DNA from 2 places in the Pseudoalteromonas sp. P1-30 genome. Region 1 is predicted to be linked to the other one. Evidence: predicted binding sites of a transcription regulator. Region 1 holds the regulator's gene; the other holds the start of a gene.
What was found. Region 1 encodes NrdR, which represses ribonucleotide reductase genes. Its sites were predicted from a motif close to AAACACNANATNTNGTGTTT; they were not measured.
Positions count from the first base shown of each region.

Region 2: the regulator NrdR is predicted to act here: its motif matches at 4,298-4,317, upstream of nrdA (class 1a ribonucleoside-diphosphate reductase subunit alpha).

Region 1 covers NZ_LKBC01000012.1:16,612-27,110, reverse strand. Annotated here, with positions in the region: gene thrA (bifunctional aspartate kinase/homoserine dehydrogenase I) at 1-1,051, shown strand, start outside; gene thrB (homoserine kinase) at 1,061-1,996, shown strand; gene thrC (threonine synthase) at 2,008-3,291, shown strand; gene glyA (serine hydroxymethyltransferase) at 3,562-4,818, shown strand; gene nrdR (transcriptional regulator NrdR) at 5,159-5,608, shown strand; gene ribD (bifunctional diaminohydroxyphosphoribosylaminopyrimidine deaminase/5-amino-6-(5-phosphoribosylamino)uracil reductase RibD) at 5,611-6,744, shown strand; gene AN395_RS15270 (riboflavin synthase) at 6,761-7,414, shown strand; gene ribBA (bifunctional 3,4-dihydroxy-2-butanone-4-phosphate synthase/GTP cyclohydrolase II) at 7,444-8,556, shown strand; gene ribE (6,7-dimethyl-8-ribityllumazine synthase) at 8,658-9,122, shown strand; gene nusB (transcription antitermination factor NusB) at 9,138-9,548, shown strand; gene thiL (thiamine-phosphate kinase) at 9,643-10,499, shown strand, end outside.
Region 2 covers NZ_LKBC01000002.1:681,753-692,251, reverse strand. Annotated here, with positions in the region: gene gyrA (DNA topoisomerase (ATP-hydrolyzing) subunit A) at 1-1,842, opposite strand, end outside; gene ubiG (bifunctional 2-polyprenyl-6-hydroxyphenol methylase/3-demethylubiquinol 3-O-methyltransferase UbiG) at 2,021-2,731, shown strand; gene AN395_RS06535 (HAD family hydrolase) at 2,731-3,411, shown strand; gene nrdA (class 1a ribonucleoside-diphosphate reductase subunit alpha) at 4,441-6,723, shown strand; gene nrdB (class Ia ribonucleoside-diphosphate reductase subunit beta) at 6,797-7,927, shown strand; gene yfaE (class I ribonucleotide reductase maintenance protein YfaE) at 7,927-8,199, shown strand; gene AN395_RS06515 (DUF1287 domain-containing protein) at 8,202-8,804, opposite strand; gene AN395_RS06510 (hypothetical protein) at 8,827-9,306, opposite strand; gene AN395_RS06505 (hypothetical protein) at 9,346-9,774, opposite strand; gene AN395_RS06500 (YkgJ family cysteine cluster protein) at 9,987-10,376, shown strand.

The DNA of each region.
Region 1 (10,499 bases):
TGACGTATTTTTACTTGGCTGTGGCTTAGTAGGCCAAGAGCTTATTTCTCAGTTAGAGCGCCAGCAAGCGTGGCTTGAAAAACGTAATATTAAGTTAAACCTATATGGCGTTGCTAATTCTCGTCAATTGCATTTAGACAGCGAAGGTATTGCATTTGATGACTGGCAGCAAAAGCTTGCAGCATCAGAGCAAGCGTTTGACTTAAATTTAGTTGAGCAGTTTGTAAAACAAAATCACTTAGTAAACCCCGTGCTTGTAGATTGTACGTCTTCTGATGCGCTAGCGGCTCAGTATGTGGATTTTTTAAATGCGGGCTTCCATGTGGTTGCCGCTAATAAAAAAGCAACAACCAGCTCGTACGATTATTACCAAGACTTAATTGCAGCAACACAAAAAAATAACCGCAAGTTTTTATACGAAACAAACGTAGGTGCAGGCTTACCGGTAATCGATAACCTACAGTCGTTATTTGGTGCAGGTGATGAGTTACTTGAGTTTAGCGGTATTTTATCAGGCTCACTGTCGTACATGTTTGGTGCACTAGAAGATGGTTTATCACTTTCTGAGGCAACCATTAAAGCAAAAGAAAGCGGTTTTACAGAGCCAGACCCACGCGATGATCTATCGGGTACCGATGTAGCACGTAAATTACTTATTATTGCTCGCGAAGCCGGCATGAAATTAGAGCTTAGCGATATAGAAGTAGAGTCGGTATTGCCTCAAGGTTTTGCACAAGGTGACAGCGTAGATGAATTTATGGCTAAACTGCCAAGTTTAGATGCTGAGTTTAACGACCGTATTCAAAGTGCGGCGGCAGAGGGCAAGGTACTGCGTTATGTAGGTACAATTAAAGAAGGCCACTGTAAAGTAGGCATTGAAGCGGTCGATTCATCGCATGCATTAAATGTTATTCGTGATGGTGAAAACGCATTAGCTATTTTAAGCCAGTATTATCAACCACGCCCGTTTGTAATTCGTGGCTACGGTGCAGGCTCTGCGGTAACAGCTGCAGGCGTATTTGCCGACGTATTAAAAACGTTATCGCGCTAGGAGAGCATTATGATAGAAGTATATGCTCCGGCGTCTATAGGTAATTTTACAGTGGGCTTTGATGCACTTGGGGCAGCGCTTGCGCCTATTGATGGCAGCTTATTAGGTGATGTAGCCGTAGTAAGCGCCGCAGCAAGTGATGAGTTTGTTTGCTCTGGCGAATACGCGCATAAGTTACCAAGCGATGCGAGCGAAAACCTAGCATATCAATGTTTAGTACATTTTAGAGCGCACGTTGCGCCAGATATGCCAAGTGTAAAATTAGAGCTTAAAAAGAATTTACCAATTGGCTCAGGGCTAGGTTCGAGTGCGTGCTCGGTGGTAGCAACCTTTGCTGCGCTTGATAAGTTTGCTCAAACCAATTTAAGCCAAGTTGAGCTGATTGAATTAATGGCTGATTTTGAAGCGATAGTCAGTGGCGGGCGTCATTATGACAACATCACCCCGTGTTATTTAGGGGGCTTACAGCTTACAGGCGATTTAATTCCAGATAAGTCAATTGCTCTACCAGTTGATGAAAACTGGTACTACGTAGCGGCGTTTCCTGGGTTTTCGCTTAATACCGCAAAGGCACGATCGGTATTACCTAAAGAGCTAAGCATGCATGCAGGGGTTGAGTTTGCACAGCGTTTATCGGCATTTAGCAGTTTGTTATTAACGCAGCGTTTTGATGATGCACTGAGCATTATGCAAGACGATATAGCAGAGCCTTACCGAGCGCCGTTAATAATAGGGTTTAGCGAAGCGAAAGCAAATTTGCCAGCGCTTGGTGCAGAAATTGTCAGTATTTCAGGTGCGGGCCCTACTTTATTTACAGTGTGTAAAACATTAGAAGCTGCTGAAAAATGTGCGCAGTGGTTAGCGCAAAACTATATAAATGAGCAGGGCTTTTGCCACATTTGTAAATTAGATAACGACGGCACGCGTCAATTAACAGTTTTATAGGATAGGCATTTATGCAATTACATAATTTAAAAGAAAACTCTCAAAAAGTGTCGTTTGTTGAAGCGGTAAAAACAGGGCTTGGGCGCAATCAGGGGGTATTTTTCCCTGAAAGCTTAGCGCCACTCGCCGATGTAGATGCGTTATTAGATATGGACTTTGTTACCCGCAGTAGCAAAATTTTATCGCACCTTATTGGTGATGAATTACCCGCTGATACCGTTGCTAAAATGGTTAAAAATGCGTTTAACTTCCCCGTAAAATTGGTAGAGGTTGAAGACAATAACTATTGTTTAGAGCTTTTTCATGGCCCTACGCTTGCGTTTAAAGACTTTGGCGGGCGCTTTATGGCTGAGTGTTTAGCACAGTTTAATCAAGGCGAAAAAGTCACGATTTTAACGGCAACCTCTGGCGATACTGGCGCTGCTGTTGCACATGCGTTTTACAACAAGCCAAACATAGATGTGGTTATTCTATACCCTAAAGGCAAAATTTCGCTTGCTCAGCAAAAGCTATTTACTACGCTTGGTAACAACATTCATTGTTACGCGGTTGATGGCAGTTTTGATGATTGCCAAGAGCTGGTTAAAAAGTCGTTTTTAGATGACGAAGTTAAATCTACACTTGGCCTTAATTCAGCTAACTCAATCAACATTAGCCGCCTAGTGGCCCAAGTATGTTATTACTTTGAAGCCATTGCTCAGCTACCAAAAGAAAAGCGTGCTACAGCGCATATTTCGGTCCCTAGTGGTAACTTTGGTAACGTATGTGCCGCCATGATTGGTGCTGTAATCGGTTTGCCGGTGGGTAAACTAAGCGCGACTACAAATCAAAACGACACCGTGCCACGTTACATGCTTGATAAAAATTGGGCGCCAAATGCCACACTTGAGTCGCTTTCAAATGCGATGGATGTAAGCAAGCCAAATAACTGGCCACGTGTGCAAACAATGTTAGATAATAACTGGTTTAGCTACGATAATTTTTACTCAACCAGCGTGAGCGAAGAAAATACGCAAGCAGTGATGAAAAATATTCAACAAACTGGTTATGTTGCAGAGCCGCATACCGCCATTGCATACCAAGGTCTTGTAGAGAATAAAGCACCCGGCGCAGCAGGTATCTTTTTAGCAACTGCTCACCCTGCTAAGTTTAAAGATAGCGTAGAAGAGATCCTAAATATTGAACTTGATATGCCAAAACCACTTAGCGACGCACTTGCTAAACCTTGTTTAGCAAACGACATCAACCCTGATTATGAAGCGTTACGCACTGAAATACTCGCTAAGTTAGGCTAACTAACTTAGCGTTAAAAAAGCGGCTTTGGCCGCTTTTTTTGTATTTTGAACGCGCTAAATAAAGTATTTATCATTAACTAATTAAATGTAAAAAATAAAAGCCATTTAAATTATTAATGCATTTATAAAAAAATATCATCTTAAAAACGCTGTGAAATAGATTCAATCCCTGTTTAAATATCCTCAACTTAAGAGCGTAGGCAAAGAGTCGTTTAAAGCGTACAATAAAGCCTCTAAAAAACACCATACACGTTGCCCTAGGAGACCCCAATGTTAGAACGTAGCATGAATATTTCGGATTTTGATCCAGAGTTATTTGACGCGATAAACAAAGAAACTGCTCGCCAAGAAGAGCACATTGAATTAATCGCATCAGAAAACTACTGTAGCCCACGCGTACTAGAAGCACAGGGTTCACAGCTTACAAACAAATACGCAGAAGGTTACCCGGGCAAACGTTACTATGGCGGTTGTGAGCACGTAGACGTTGTTGAACAACTTGCAATTGATCGTGCTAACGAGCTATTTGGTTCTGACTATGCAAACGTTCAGCCACATGCGGGTTCTCAAGCAAATGCAGCTGTTTTCTTAGCATTATTAGAAGCGGGCGACACTGTACTTGGTATGAGCTTAGCTCATGGTGGTCACTTAACGCACGGTTCACACGTAAGCTTCTCAGGTAAGTTATACAATGCAATCCAGTACGGGCTAGACGAAGCAACTGGCGAAATTGACTACGCACAGGTAGAAGCGCTAGCACTTGAGCACAAACCAAAAATGATTATTGGTGGTTTTTCTGCGTACTCAGGTATTGTTGATTGGGCTAAATTCCGTGAGATTGCTGATAAAGTAGGTGCTTACTTATTTGTTGATATGGCTCACGTTGCCGGTTTAATTGCGGCGGGTGTTTACCCAAGCCCAGTACCTCACGCGCATGTTGTAACAACAACAACACACAAAACTTTAGCAGGCCCTCGTGGTGGTTTAATTATTTCTGCTTGTGGCGACGAAGCAATTTACAAAAAGCTTAACAGCGCTGTGTTCCCAGGTGGCCAGGGTGGTCCTTTATGTCACATTATTGCTGCAAAAGCAGTGGCATTTAAAGAAGCTCTACAACCAGAATTTAAAACATACCAAGCACAAGTAGTTAAAAATGCTCAAGCTATGGTTGCTGTTATGCAAGAGCGCGGTTACAAAATCGTATCTGATAAAACAGAAAACCACTTATTCTTACTTGATTTAATCGATAAAGATATCACAGGTAAAGATGCAGACGCAGCGCTTGGTAATGCAAATATTACTGTGAACAAAAACTCTGTACCAAACGATCCTCGCTCACCGTTTGTTACTTCTGGTTTACGTATTGGTTCACCTGCAATTACGCGTCGTGGCTTTAAAGAAGCTGAATCGAAAGAACTTGCTGGCTGGATTTGTGACGTATTAGACAACATCAACGATGAGTCAGTACAAGCGCAAGTTAAAGAAAAAGTTAAAGCAATTTGTGCAAAACTACCTGTATACGCTTAATTGCATAAGCAGCAGTAATTTAGATCACAACAAGGGGCCTGTTTACCTTTCGAGGTTTAATTTGCAGTAGTATGTTTGGTTTTTAGGCAAGGCAGAGTCTATGTAGTGTGGTTACTCCACACAAATAGGCGATAACGCAGCATAAATGCCAAACATGCACTGCCCTCGGGTTCTGCTCGGTTTTTACTTAGCCCACTAGGTTACAAACCTCGCGCCGCGATCAAATCACCCCTAGATAGAACAAATTTAATCCTGAAAGGCCAACAGGCCCTATTTTTTTGCTAAGATAAAAGGCCGCTAAATAGCGGCCTTTTTTGTTTTAAAACGGAAGTACCGAGTTATGCATTGCCCATTTTGTACCGCAAAAGATACTAAAGTTATTGATTCTCGCCTAGTCGGCGGAGGCCACCAAGTTCGCCGTCGTCGTGAATGTAACGAGTGTCACGAGCGATTTACTACCTTTGAAGGCGCCGAGTTAGTTATGCCACGTGTAATTAAACAAGATGGCAGCCGAGAACCCTTTAATGAAGATAAACTACTCAATGGCCTTAATCGCGCCCTAGAAAAACGCCCTGTTAGTACAGAGCAAGTGGATGAAGTGGTTAATATTATTAAATCGCAGTTGCGTGCTACCGGCGAGAGAGAGATATCAAGTCACCTTGTGGGTGAGTGCATAATGGAGGCGCTTAAAAAACTGGATAAAGTAGCCTATGTGCGGTTTGCCTCTGTGTATCGCTCGTTTGAAGATATACGCGAATTTGGTGAAGAAATTGCCCGTTTAGGGGAGTAATAATGCAAAACCAAATAACCTTTACTGCGCAAGATGAAATGTACATGGCACGTGCCATCGAGCTTGCAAAAAAAGGGCGATTTACAACCACCCCCAATCCTAATGTAGGGTGTGTTTTAGTTAAAGATAACCACATAATTGGTGAAGGGTTTCATCAATTAGCTGGGCAGGGGCATGCTGAGGTTAATGCCCTTGCTGTAGCAGGTGAAAACGCAAAAGGTGCGACTGCGTATGTTACGCTTGAACCGTGTAGCCATTACGGACGCACTCCGCCGTGTGCAGAGGGCTTAAAAGCGGCAGGTGTAGTAAAAGTTATTGCAGCTATGGTCGACACCAACCCTCAAGTAGCAGGTAAAGGGCTTAAAATACTCAGCGATGCCGGTATTGAGGTGGCATTTGGGCTTTTAGAGCAGCAAGCGCGCGCACTTAATTTAGGTTTTTTTAAGCGTATGGAGCACGGGCTTCCGTATGTTACGTGTAAAATGGCGGCCAGCATTGATGGTAAAACCGCGCTTAAAAATGGCCAAAGTAAGTGGATCACCGGCAGCGCTGCGCGACAAGATGTACAATTACACCGAGCACAAAGCTGCGCTATTTTAACGGGCGCTGATACGGTTATTACCGATGATGCTAAGCTCAATGTGAGGTTAAGCGAGTTGCCACAGGCTTTGCCTACTGAATTACCCCTACGCCAACCGGTGCGTGTTATAATTGACTCACAAAATAGGCTTACACCAGAGCTGGCAGTATTTAATATTGAAAGTGAAATAATAATTTTTACTACCAAGGTTGATAAATCAACGCAGTGGCCGCATTTTGTAAGGCATATAGAAGTGCCACAGCAAAATAACAAAGTTAATTTAACGTCTGTTTTAGCGCACCTTGCTAAGCTGCAATTTAATCATGTTTATTTAGAAGCGGGTGCTACACTTGCCGGTAAAATGACAGAGCTTAATTTAATAGACGAATATATATTTTATCTAGCGCCTAAACTAATGGGGTGCGATGCAAAAAGCTTAGTTAATTTTGCACCGCTAACAGATATGCAAAACACCGTTAATTTGACGTTTAAAGAGTGTGTGAAAATAGGCGATGATTTACGTATAACCGCTACAAAACACATTCCAATCACTTAATTAAAAGAGTAGGGCTATGTTTACTGGAATAATTGAAGCCACAGGCAAAATTGCGCTATTACAAAAAAAACAAGGCGATTTAGCCATTCGCATTCAAAGCGCTAATCTTGATATGAGCGATGTAAAGCTTGGCGATAGCATTGCCACTAATGGCGTATGTTTAACGGTAGTTGATAAGCACATTGATGGCTTTAGTGCCGACTTATCAAACGAAACTATCAGCTTAACTGGGTTTGCAAATTATAATATTGGCCAAACAGTTAACCTTGAAAAAGCCATGCAGCCGGTTTCACGTTTAGGCGGGCATTTAGTGTCAGGTCATGTTGATGGCATTGCAACCATTACAGCCATTACTAGTAATGCGCGCGCCACAGAATATTGGCTAAGCACCGATGAAAACTTAATGAAGTACATTCCTTACAAAGGGTCTGTATGTATAGATGGTATAAGCCTGACAGTAAACGCTGTACAAGGTAATACATTTAAATTAACCATAGTGCCGCACACAAGCGAGCAAACCACCATTGCTGATTTTAAAGTGGGCACACGCGTTAATTTAGAAGTCGACCAAATTGCACGTTATTTAGAGCGCCTTATTAAAGGGGCTGAGCAGCCGACAGGCTCAGATATTTCAATGAGCTTACTAGCTAAAGCTGGTTTTGTTAAATAACGACACTGATAACTTACACGAGCAAATTTATGAATTTACACAGCGCACAAGAAATCATCGACGACATTAAAGCCGGTAAAATGGTTATTTTAATGGATGACGAAGACAGAGAAAACGAAGGTGATTTAATTATTGCAGCAGAGCACATTAGCGCCGAAGCAATTAACTTTATGGCCACTCATGGCCGTGGCTTAATTTGTTTAACTATGACGCAAGAGCGTTGTGAGCAGCTTGATTTACCGTTAATGGTTAAAAACAATGGCGCAGCGTTTTCTACTAACTTTACTATGTCGATTGAAGCTGCCAAAGGCGTAACAACGGGTATATCAGCAGCCGATAGAGCGCGTACAGTTCAAGCGGCAATTGCAAAGGGTGCTGTACCAAGCGATATAGTACAACCTGGGCATATTTTTCCTATTATGGCACAACCAGGTGGCGTGTTAACGCGCGCAGGCCACACCGAAGCTGGGTGTGATTTAGCACGTTTAGCCGGCCTTGAAGCCTCATCAGTTATTGTAGAAATCCTCAATGCCGATGGCACTATGGCGCGCCGCCCCGATTTAGAAATATTTGCTAAAGAGCATGGTATTAAAATTGGCACAATTGCAGATTTAATTGAATACCGAAACCTTAACGAAACCACCATAGAGCAAGTGGCTAAGTGTAAATTACCTACTGAGCACGGTGAGTTTGATTTAGTAACCTACAAAGATACGATTGACGGCCAACTGCACTACGTATTGTTAAAAGGCGAAATTAAAGAGCAAGAGCCAACGCTTGTGCGCGTGCACTTACAAAGCACCTTTAACGACATTTTACTTTCAGACAGAAGTGCGGACCGTAGCTGGGGGCTTTCTGATGCAATGGCTTACATTGCAAAAAATAACGGTGCACTGGTTATTTTAGGCAAACAAGAAAGCACCGAAGAGCTAGAAGCCACAGTAAAAGCGTTTGCTGCTGCCGATGCTGGCGAAAATGTTACGCCGCGTAAATTTAAAGGTACATCGCGTACCGTTGGTGTGGGCTCGCAAATACTAGCTGATTTAGGTATTAAGCAAATGCGCTTAATGAGTCGCCCTAAAAAGTACCATGCACTTTCGGGCTTTCATTTAGAAGTGGTTGATTACGTTGAGCCACAATAAGGGCTCAGCTTTTAACTAGTCTATTTTTTTATTTTTATGGTATGATGCGCAGCAATTTTTGCGCAATCGCAACCGCTTGAACATATTTTTAGGGTTATCAAATGAAAATTATTGAAGGTAATAAGTACGCTCCAGGCAAAAAATTCGCTATTGTTATTTCTCGTTTTAACGATTTTATTGGTAGCAGCCTACTAGAAGGTGCTGTTGATGAGCTAAAGCGTACTGGTGGCGTAGCCGATGATGACATTACCGTTGTGTATGTACCCGGTGCAGTAGAGTTACCTTTAGCGGCAAAACGCATTGCGGCAAAAAAAGAGTATGATGCAATCATCGCATTAGGCGTAGTGATCAGAGGTGGTACACCACACTTTGACCTCGTTGCTGGCGAATCTAACAAAGGCCTTGCAAATGTATCGCTTGAGTATGATATCCCGGTTGCATTTGGCGTATTAACCACAGAAAGCATTGAACAAGCAATTGAACGCGCTGGTACCAAAATGGGTAACAAAGGCGGCGAAGCGGCATTAGGCGCGCTTGAAATGGTTAATGTGTTAGATAAAATTTAAGTTTAAGGAATTTTTGTGAAACCAGCAGCAAGACGTAAAGCACGTATCTTAGCACTTCAAGCCGTTTATTCTTGGCAATTAAGTGGCAATTTAATTGCCGATATCGAACAACAAATGTTGATCGAAAACGACGTGACTAAAATTGATGTTGAATACTTTAAAGATTTAGCGCGTGGCGTTGCCGTTAATTATAAGCAACTAGATGAAGCTGTATCTCCGCATTTAACACGTCCATTTGATGATTTAGATATGGTAGAGCGTGCAATTTTACGTTTAAGCGCGTATGAGCTTAAATTCCGTGAAGATGTGCCATACAAAGTAGCAATCAATGAAGGCATTGAGCTTGCTAAAATATTTGGCGCTGAAGACAGCCATAAATTTGTAAACGGTGTACTTGATAAAGCTGTTAAGCATTTACGCAAGTAATACTAACCTTGCTAAAGCGCTCTGCTAAAGAGCTTAGCTTTAACAGTTAGTACACGTTAAAAAGGAGAGCCGGCATAGGTCGGCTTTTTTGTGTATGAAGGAATTTGAATTAATAAACCGCTACTTTAAAGGTCGTGGTATAACTCGTCGTGATGTAAGCCTAGGAATAGGGGACGACTGTGCATTAGTTACCGTTCCGCAAAACTGCCAACTTGCAGTAACAACTGATACGCTTGTATCGGGTGTTCATTTTTTTGATGACATTTCTCCCCGAGCATTAGGACACCGAGCACTGGCCGTAAATCTAAGTGATTTAGCAGCCATGGGGGCTGAGCCTACTTGGGTGTCGGTGGCATTAACCCTACCAAATATTAACCAGCAGTGGATTGAAGAATTTACTGAGGGAATGCACGAAATTGCTGAGTACTTTAATGTACAAATAATTGGTGGCGATACTACGCAGGGCCCTTTAACAGTTACTATATGCGCTAAAGGCACTGTGCCAGAGGGCAAAGCTTTACGCCGTGCAGGTGCTAAAGTGGGCGACTGGGTGTGTGTAACCGGCACGCTAGGTGATGCAGGCTTGGCTATTGAATCTCGCAAGCGTGGCCTAAGTATTGAGCCTGAGCACTTAAAGTACATAAATAGCCGCTTTGATTACCCCACTCCACGGGTGGCTGCAGGGCAAGTATTACGTGGCCTTGCTTCATCAGCTATTGATGTGTCTGATGGCCTTATGGCGGATTTAAGCCACATACTTGATATGTCACAAGTTAGCGCCAGTATAAATATTGAAAACATCCCAACCTCAGACGCTATGCGTTCAAGCCTGAGCTTTGAGGCGCAATTGCCGTATATTTTAGGCTATGGCGATGACTACGAATTACTTTTTACTGTCTCTGAAGATAATAAAAGCATGTTGGAGCTTAAATTACGTCAATACGGCGTAGA
Region 2 (10,499 bases), on a different contig from region 1:
GGCGCGACTAGCCAGTGGTAACTGGTATACTTTAAGCCAGTACAAACGACCCGCAGTAGAGAAACATAAAATGGTATCGTGGGTATTAGCCACTAAAAGACGCTCAATGAAATCTTCATCTTTCATCTTCGTTGCTGACTTACCTTTACCACCACGGCGCTGTGCTTCGTAATCAGACAATGCCTGATACTTAACGTAACCTTCGTGAGATAGGGTCACAACAACATCTTCTTCGTTAATTAAATCTTCAAGGCTAATATCGTGCGCTGCCGCGTTAATTTCTGTACGACGCTCATCACCATATTGCTCTTTAATTTCAACTAACTCATCACGAATAACTTCCATTAAACGCTCAGGGCTAGCTAAAATGTGTAGTAGCTCAGCAATTAAATCTAACAGCGATTGGTACTCTGCTAAGATTTTTTCATGCTCAAGACCGGTTAGTTTGTGTAAACGTAAATCAAGAATTGCTTGTGCTTGCTGCTCAGAAATATAGTACTGACCATCGCGAATACCCAGCTCACTTGCCAGCCAATCTGGGCGTGCTACGTTGTCTTCGCCTGCTTTTTCAAGCATAGCTTGTACGTTACCTAAATCCCATGGGCGAGCTGTTAAGGCTACTTTAGCCTCAGCTGGGGTTGGCGATTTACGAATAAGCTCAATAATTGGGTCAATGTTGGCAAGCGCAATTGCTAAACCTTCAAGGGTATGAGCACGGTCGCGCGCTTTACGTAAATCAAATACGGTACGGCGTGTAACCACTTCACGGCGGTGAATAACAAACTCTTCAAGCATTTCTTTTAAGTTGAAACACTTAGGTTGGTTGTTAATTAATGCAACCATATTCATACCAAACACAGTTTGTAACTGAGTTTGTGAATATAAGTTGTTGAGGATAACTTCACCTACATCACCACGTTTGATCTCAATAACGATACGCATACCGTCTTTATCTGATTCATCACGTAGTGCGCTAATGCCTTCAATTTTTTTATCTTTAACAAGCTCAGCAATTTTTTCAATTAAGCGTGCTTTGTTAACCTGATAAGGAATTTCGTGCACGATAATGGTTTCGCGGCCTGTTTTTTCATCGGTTTCGATGTCGGCGCGTGCACGCATGTACACTTTACCACGGCCGGTTAAATAAGCATCTTCAATGCCTTTTTTACCATTGATAATGGCAGCCGTTGGGAAATCAGGACCCGGAATGTAATCCATTAATTCATGAATCGTTAAATCAGGGTTTTGAATAAGCGCTAAACAACCATTAACCACTTCAGTTAAGTTATGAGGTGGAATGTTTGTTGCCATACCTACCGCAATACCCGATGAACCGTTAACGAGCAAGTTAGGCACTTTGGTTGGTAAAACGTCAGGAATTTGTTCGGTACCGTCGTAGTTAGGAACGAAATCAACCGTTTCTTTTTCAAGATCGGCTAATAACTCATGCGACATTTTTGCCATACGTACTTCTGTATAACGCATTGCCGCTGCTGAATCACCATCAACCGAACCGAAGTTACCTTGGCCATCTACAAGCATATAACGTAGTGAGAATGGCTGTGCCATACGCACGATGGTGTCATAAACTGCACTGTCGCCGTGTGGGTGGTATTTACCGATTACGTCACCGACCACACGGGCCGATTTTTTGTAAGGCTTATTCCAGTCATTACTAAGCTCGTTCATTGCAAACAAAACGCGGCGGTGAACAGGTTTTAAACCATCACGTACGTCTGGTAATGCACGTCCTACAATTACGCTCATTGCGTAATCAAGGTAGGAGTTTTTTAACTCGTCTTCAATATTGACTGGCAGAATTTCATTGGCGAGATCAGTCATTTGATATCACATTCCTTCAGTATCAGCTCTTAGCAACCCAGTATTAGGCGCCAAGAGTATTTGTTATTATTTCTAAGCGACCATGCTATCACAATTAATTTAAATTTACAGGCGCAAAACTTTGCGATTTATCAATTTAGCCCTATATAATGGCCTCAGATTGACGAGGAAGTATTTTATGACCGAACATCAAAATGTAGATAACGCAGAAATAGCAAAATTTGAAGCCATTGCAGAGCGATGGTGGGACCAAGACGGAGAGTTTAAACCTCTTCACGAAATTAACCCATTACGATTAGACTTTGTGGCTAACAAAACCCAAGGCTTATTTGATAAAGAAACACTCGATGTAGGCTGTGGTGGCGGCATTCTTAGCGAAAGCATGGCACGCATGGGGGCACACGTAACCGGTATAGACATGGGCCAAGAGCCACTCACCGTAGCAAAGCTTCATAGCCTAGAAACCGGTGTAAATGTTGACTATATAAAAGTACCTGCAGAAGAATTTGCAACCCAGCACCCTGCTCGCTTTGATGTAATAACCTGTATGGAAATGCTAGAGCATGTACCTGACCCTGCTTCTATTATTCATGCAGTCGCAGAGCTTGCCAAGCCAGGGGCTGATGTGTTTTTCTCAACCCTAAATAAAACACCTAAAGCTTATTTGTTTGCTATTGTAGGTGCTGAAAAGCTGTTAAAAATGGTGCCTGAGGGCACACACGATCACAACAAATTTATCAAACCTGCACAACTGATTGCATGGGCTGAACAAGCCGGTTTAAAAGTACGTGCCAGTGCTGGCCTGGGCTACAACCCTCTTTCTAAGCAGTATTCATTAAATACAGATGTGAGTGTTAATTACATTCTTCATTTTGAGAAGTTAGCATAATGGCTAGATCTCATATCCCCTTAACTCCTTTTGAGTACGACGCTTTCTTATTTGATTTAGATGGCACCTTGCTTGATACAGCAGACGATTTAGGTGCTGCTTTAAATGCTGTACTTAAAAGTGAAGGTGTTGCGCAAGTTACGCCTGAAGCGTATAGAAAAGTAGCATCTAATGGCGCCGGCGCACTACTTGAACTTGGCTTTAAAGCGCAATGGGCATCGCAACCACAAACTGAACGTATAAAACAATTAGTCAGCCACTACAGCCAAAACCTAGCGACACACACCCGCTGCTTTGAAGGCATAGAATCATTACTCATAGCCCTTGATAACCAAGGTATAAAATGGGGAATAATGACTAATAAGCCAGGGTTTTTAACCGATCCATTAGTGGCTGCTATACCCGCTTTAAAAAATGCACACGTTGTGATCAGTGGCGATACCCTCACCGAGGCTAAACCATCGCCTTTACCCTTACTACACTGTACAAAACTGATGAACGTAGATCCTAAGCGTTGTTTATACATAGGTGATGCTCAACGTGATATAGAAGCAGGTAAAGCCGCAGGTATGCACACAGCAACAGCGCTTTGGGGCTATATACCAAGTATTGATGAGGCCAAGGGCTGGGAAGCCGATTTTAACTGGCACACCCCTATTGATGCTTTTAACCATATATAGTGCCATGTAAAGTTTTTATGCAAAGCTTGATGATAAAAAAAGCAGTCGAAATTTATTTTAAAAATGCATAAATTCAGCAGAACATTAGTTTACTTTTTAAACAGCTAAACCAAGTAATTGTTTACGGGTAAGTATCTACTAACACAATTATTTTATCCTAGACTTATCCACAAATAGGGGCAATTATGTCCCTTGCAAATCAGCACAGGCAGGATTAAAGTTTTATTAACACTTTGATGGAGTTGATATTTCAACTAAGTGGAGGGGCTGATATCACATTCAAAACTGGAATATGATATCAGCAAAGACACTTGCTAAAATTTTAGAAAGGCGCCTAATTGTGGAAATTTGAGCGTAACTTATTCTTATATTATCGGCAAGTGACTAACTTCAGATTTAGGAAAATTAAAATTGAAATTCAGTTTGTCTATAGAAATTTCAGAGAGTGCGATAATTACTATTTTTAAAATTCTTACATTCAGCAGCATGCTGTTTGCTTAAATTTAAATGGGCTATTTTTTAGCCCATTTCTATTTCTTAGCTTTGATTATGCTTTTTTTATTGAAATTGTTAGATCACTCAGTCAAAACAATTCTCTTAGGTAGCCCACTAAAACCATATATAGTGCCATGTAAATTTTTAAACACTATATATTGTGAGTTTTTATGCAAAGCTTGATGATAAAAAAAGCAGTCGAAATTTATTTTCAAAATGCATAAATTTAGCAGATCATTAGTTGATTTTTAGCTATTTCAACTTAAATGATTGTTCGAAGGTGAGTGACTACTAACACAAATACGTTATCCCAAAGTTATCCACAAATAGGGGCAATTATGTCCCTTGCAAATCAGCTCAGACCACACTATCTTGTGATCTCTAAATTGAACAACACCAGATATTGTGGCCAAATGTTATTCAATTAAATTCGCCAATACGGTGAAACTTATAATAAATGAATACGTACCTTGCTTTAGCGAGGTATAAAGCATTGGTCAAAATACACAATTCCCAAGGAATACAGGCAAAGCTATGAACCAACAGTTATCTGTAAGCAAGCGTGACGGGCGTAAAGAGCCTCTAGATCTTGATAAGATCCATCGCGTTATTGAATGGGCCGCCGAAGGTTTAAACAACGTATCGGTTTCACAGGTTGAATTAAAGTCACACATTCAATTTTACGACGGTATTCGTACAAAAGACATTCACGAAACCATCATTAAAGCAGCAGCCGATCAAATTTCAAAAGAGTCACCTGACTACCAGTACTTAGCTGCCCGCTTAGCTGTATTCCACTTACGCAAAAAAGCGTATGGCCAGTTTGAGCCTCCACGTTTATTTGACCATGTTACAAAAATGGTTGAAGACAAACGCTACGACGCTCATTTACTCGTTGATTACACAGAGCAAGAGCTTGATGAGCTAGATGCTTATCTTGATCATTCGCGCGATCTTAACTTTAGCTACGCAGCAGTAAAGCAGCTTGAAGGTAAATACCTAGTACAAAACCGCGTAACGGGTGAGATTTACGAAAGCGCCCAGTTTTTATATATCTTAGTGGCTGCGAGTTTATTCTCTGACTACCCGCGCGAAACGCGTACTGACTACATCAAACGTTTTTACGATGCAGTATCAACGTTTAAAATCTCTTTACCTACGCCAATTATGTCGGGTGTGCGTACCCCTACGCGTCAGTTTAGCTCGTGTGTACTTATTGAATGTGGCGACAGCCTTGATTCAATTAACGCCACATCATCTGCCATTGTTAAGTACGTTTCACAACGTGCAGGTATTGGTATTAACGCCGGCCGTATTCGTGCATTAGGTAGCCATATCCGTAATGGCGAGGCGTACCACACAGGTTGTATTCCTTTTTATAAGCACTTTCAAACAGCGGTTAAAAGCTGCTCGCAAGGTGGCGTACGTGGCGGTGCTGCAACGTTATTCTACCCGCTTTGGCATTTAGAAGTAGAAAACCTACTGGTACTTAAAAATAACCGTGGTGTTGATGATAACCGTGTTCGTCATTTAGATTACGGCGTACAGTTTAATAAACTAATGTACTCTCGTTTAATTAAAGACGACTACATTACGTTATTTAGCCCATCAGATGTGCCTGGCCTTTACGATGCATTCTTTGAAGACCAAGACGAGTTTGACGCGTTATACGTAAAATACGAGCAAGACGAGTCAATTCGTAAAAAGCGTATTAAAGCGATTGAGCTTTTCTCAATGTTCGCACAAGAGCGTGCCAGCACAGGTCGTATTTATTTACAAAACGTGGATCACTGTAATACGCACAGCCCGTTTATTTCTAAAGTGGCGCCAATTCGCCAATCTAACTTATGTTTAGAAATTGCATTGCCAACTAAGCCGTTAAATAACGTAAACGATGAAGAAGGCGAAATTGCACTTTGTACGCTATCTGCATTTAACCTAGGCGCTATTGAGTCACTTGATGAACTTGAAGAGCTTGCAGAGCTTGCAGTACGTGCACTTGATAACCTACTTGATTTCCAAGACTACCCAGTACCGGCTGCACGTAATGCCACTATGGGCCGTCGTACGTTAGGAATAGGCGTAATTAACTACGCTTACTACCTTGCTAAAAATGGTAAGCGTTACTCAGATGGTAGTGCTAATGCACTGACTCACAAAACGTTTGAAGCAATTCAATACTACTTAATGAAGGCATCAAACGAGCTGGCTAAAGAGCGTGGCGCGTGTCCTAAGTTTAACGAAACAACGTACTCTCAAGGTATTATGCCAACTGATACGTACAAACGTGACCTAGATAAAATTTGTGATGAGCCACTACACTTAGATTGGGATTCGTTACGTGCCAGCATTAAAGAGCACGGCATGCGTAACTCAACACTTAGCGCATTAATGCCTTCAGAAACATCGTCGCAAATCTCTAACGCAACTAACGGTATTGAGCCACCACGTGGTCACATTAGCGTTAAAGCAAGTAAAGACGGCATTTTAAAACAAGTAGTTCCTGAGTACGAACGCTTAAAAGATAACTACGAGCTACTGTGGGATATTCCATCAAACGATGGTTACTTACAGTTAGTGGGCATAATGCAAAAGTTTATTGACCAAACTATTTCGGCCAATACTAATTATGATCCAAACAAATACGAAGGCGGTAAAGTACCTATGAAAGTCTTATTAAAAGACTTACTAGGTGCATACAAGCTTGGTGTTAAAACACTTTACTACCATAACACCCGCGATGGCGCATCAGATGCACAAGACGACACTCCAGAAGTGGAAGATGATGATTGTGCAGGCGGCGCGTGTAAAATTTAATAGTTAAACTTAAAGCGGGCTCTTTGCCCGCTTTGTCCTGATAGTTTTAGTGATAGTTTTTTGAGTGATAGACATGTCTTATACTACTTTTAGTCGTAACCACAATGATCAAATGCAAGAGCCGATGTTTTTTGGCCAAACCGTTAACGTTTCGCGTTACGATCAACAAAAATACCCTATTTTTGAAAAATTGATTGAAAAGCAACTTTCGTTTTTTTGGCGTCCAGAAGAAGTAGACGTAAGTAAAGACCGTTTAGACTTTCAAGCATTACCAGAGCACGAAAAGCACATATTTTTAAGTAACTTAAAATATCAAACGCTGCTTGATAGTGTACAAGGCCGCTCGCCAAACGTTGCCCTACTCCCTATTGTGTCTATTCCTGAGCTAGAAACATGGATTGAAACGTGGGCATTTAGTGAAACTATTCACAGTCGCTCTTACACCCACATTATTCGTAACGTTACACAGTCACCAGAACTTATTTTTGATGACATAGTTAGTAACGAAAAAATTAGCGAACGTGCTGATGCGGTAACCACCTACTACGATGATTTAATCAATGGTGTGTCGCTTTATAACCTGTATGGCGAAGGCAAGCACGAAATTAACGGTCAAACCGTTGTGATTAGCTTATTTGATCTTAAAAAGAAACTTTACCTTGCCATGATGTCGGTAAATATTCTTGAAGCCATTCGTTTTTATGTCAGCTTTGCGTGTTCGTTTGCCTTTGCTGAGCGTGAATTAATGGAAGGTAACGCTAAAATCATCAAGCTAATAGCACGTGATGAAGCGCTTCACCTATCGGGTACGCAGCATATTTTAAACATTATGCAAGATGGTAAAGACGACCCTGAAATGGCGATTGTTGCCGCGCAGTGCCGTGAAGAAGCCATTAAAATGTTTGTTGAAGCCGCAGAGCAAGAAAAAGAATGGGCAGAGTACTTATTCAAAGATGGCTCTATGATTGGTTTGAACAAACACATTTTATGTCAGTATGTTGAATACATCACCAACGCACGTATGACCGCCATTGGCCTGCCTGCGCAATTTGAAAACAACAGTAACCCGATTCCATGGATCAACTCATGGCTTGTGTCTGACAACGTGCAAGTTGCACCGCAAGAAGCTGAAATTAGCTCATACCTTGTAGGTCAAATTGACTCACAAGTAGATGCCTCAGAATTTGGTGACTTTGATTTATAATGAGTGACAAACCCACTGCAAGTATAACGCTTGCAGATAACAGCCAGTGTATAGAATTTAGCACTGGCTGCCCTTCTGTTTTACATTGCTTAGAAAACCAAAAAATAGACGTAGCGTATCAATGTCGCGAAGGTTATTGTGGCGCGTGCAGAGCCACGTTAGTCTCTGGCCAAGTGCACTATAACGAAGAGCCTTTAGCGTTTGTACGCGAGGGAGAAATACTGCTGTGCTGTTGTAAGCCAAACGGTAATATAAGTATTAATTTAAAATAAATTTACTGCGTTTTATTCAAATACTGTGGTTCAAACCGGTAGTGCCCCGTGATTTTATAATCAAAAAGCATATCGGTTTTTTCTGCCCCACGCCCAATGTTATGTACAATTAATGGATTGCCAGTTTGTACTGAACGCTCATTAACTACCATCCCTATATGTGGCAGGTTACCCGGTAACATCCAAGTCACTATATCACCTGTTTTATACTCTTCAGGGCTATCAGATAATACTAACGCACGACCCTGTCTTTTAAAGTAGGTTTGTAAGTTAGGCACTCTGCGGTGGTCTATATTTTTATCGGGCTTGGTCAGTCCCCAAATACGCTTTGAGGGGTATAGAGTAAAATTGTCACGCATGTCTTCGTGTACTAACTGTTGTAAGTCTATACCTAACTGGCGATAAGCACGAATAATCACATCGGTACACACCCCAATATTACTTGGCACGTCCCCACCTGGGTAACTTATTGAACGATAGCTCCCATCATACGTAACTTGGTGTGTTGTTCGCTGTATTAATGCAGCAGTTATGTCTTCTTCAAATGAATTTGCTAAGGCACTAAAAGGCGCTAATACACTAAAATATAACCATACATTAGCCATATTCTGTTCCTTGTAAAAAAATTTATAATGCATCCAGTACATACTCAGGCACATTTATTTCCTCGCCTGAATTTATAAAGTGAGTATCGAGCGAATAAGCCAAAATTTCTAGCGGTGCATTGTGATAACCAAAGTGCTTAATTTCATTCATATAGCGCTCTATAAAGGCTAAAGCACCAAGATTTTGCCACTGCAATACATGCACTAATTCATGAAAATGTACGCGCAAGTTATCAACACTTGTCGGCAACAAGTAGTAAGTATTTTTATAAGTTATGCCGCTGACTTTCATATCAATAAAATCACCCAGCCCCATGGCACGTAAAGCAGCAAAATCGGGCTTGGGTATTTCATCGATTACAACATAAAAGGCATTTTCCAAAAATTCAGTTGGGTAAAAACCTGCAAACTGTGATGCAAATTGAGTACAGCACACCCGTTTGTATTTATATTTATGATTTACCTCATCAATCCATTGCTCGATTGCGGTTAATATATCCATATTCCAAGCCTCATTAAAATCGCGACTAACTAGGCTTAATTAACCTTCTTCTTCAGTCAGTGACTCAAGTAAATCATGAATTTCAGCTTTAAGCGCTTTATCTTCAATTTTATTAGCGCTTACCTTGGCATTTTTTAAGTTTTTAATCGCTTCGTTTTTTTGTCCAAGCTCTATTTGTAGAGTTGCCATTGAATAAGCAACCGACGACATATGATCTTTATTATTGATTGCAACCGACTTCTGTAGCGCTTTTTCATACGTGGTAATTGCCTCTTCAAGTTCTTCGGTAAAGTCAGCTAAGGTTTCCCACTGTACGGGGTGATCTTTTGAAGTATTCTCGTTTTCTTCACAAATAGCTTTGAGCCTAGAAAATAATAATTCAAACCTTTTACGGTCGTTTCTATTTGCAGCTTCCATCAGTTGCTCTGCTAAATCATGTACTGCTTTATATACTTTGGTGTTCATCATCAGGAACTATCCTTAACTGGTCACTAAACTAACTATTTAGAGGCGTCCTAATCTTATTAGAACGGCTAATTATTTAGGTGTAATAATACATTAATAATAGATAGCGGGTTGGAATTAAAAGTGTGGTTTTAAAATTATATATAAAAAAGTAATCCACGTTAATTACAGTGATACACTGAGAAACTAATCGTTACCTAATATACTGGCTAAAAATGAAAGAGTGCAACCAATGCGGTAAATGCTGTATTAAATACGGTGGGGGCGATTTAAGTGCAACCGTACAAGAAATTGAAATGTGGGCACTGTTTAACCCAGAGATTTATCAATATGTTAAAGATGATGAAATTTGGTTTGATCCAAAAACGCAAATGCGACTCTCCACTTGCCCCTTTTTAGAAATAGCGCCCAAAAAAGAGCCCTCCCATAAAACAATGTATACCTGTAGCATTTACCTAGATAGGCCAGAAGATTGCCGCCATTATCCAAGCCTAGTGTCAGAAATGATACGTGATGAATGCGAAATGATAGAACCTATCGATGTAAAAAACCAAACTAGAGCACAACATAAGCTTAATATAATTATGCTTGATAGCCGCTCTTAATCAGCTTATCTTATTTGCGTGTTTATTCATCGAAAAACGTTAAGCTATAGTATAACATTGTTGATAAGTCAAAAACGCGGTGTTATATTATATCACAACATAGTAACCGCGAACCTTTAAGAT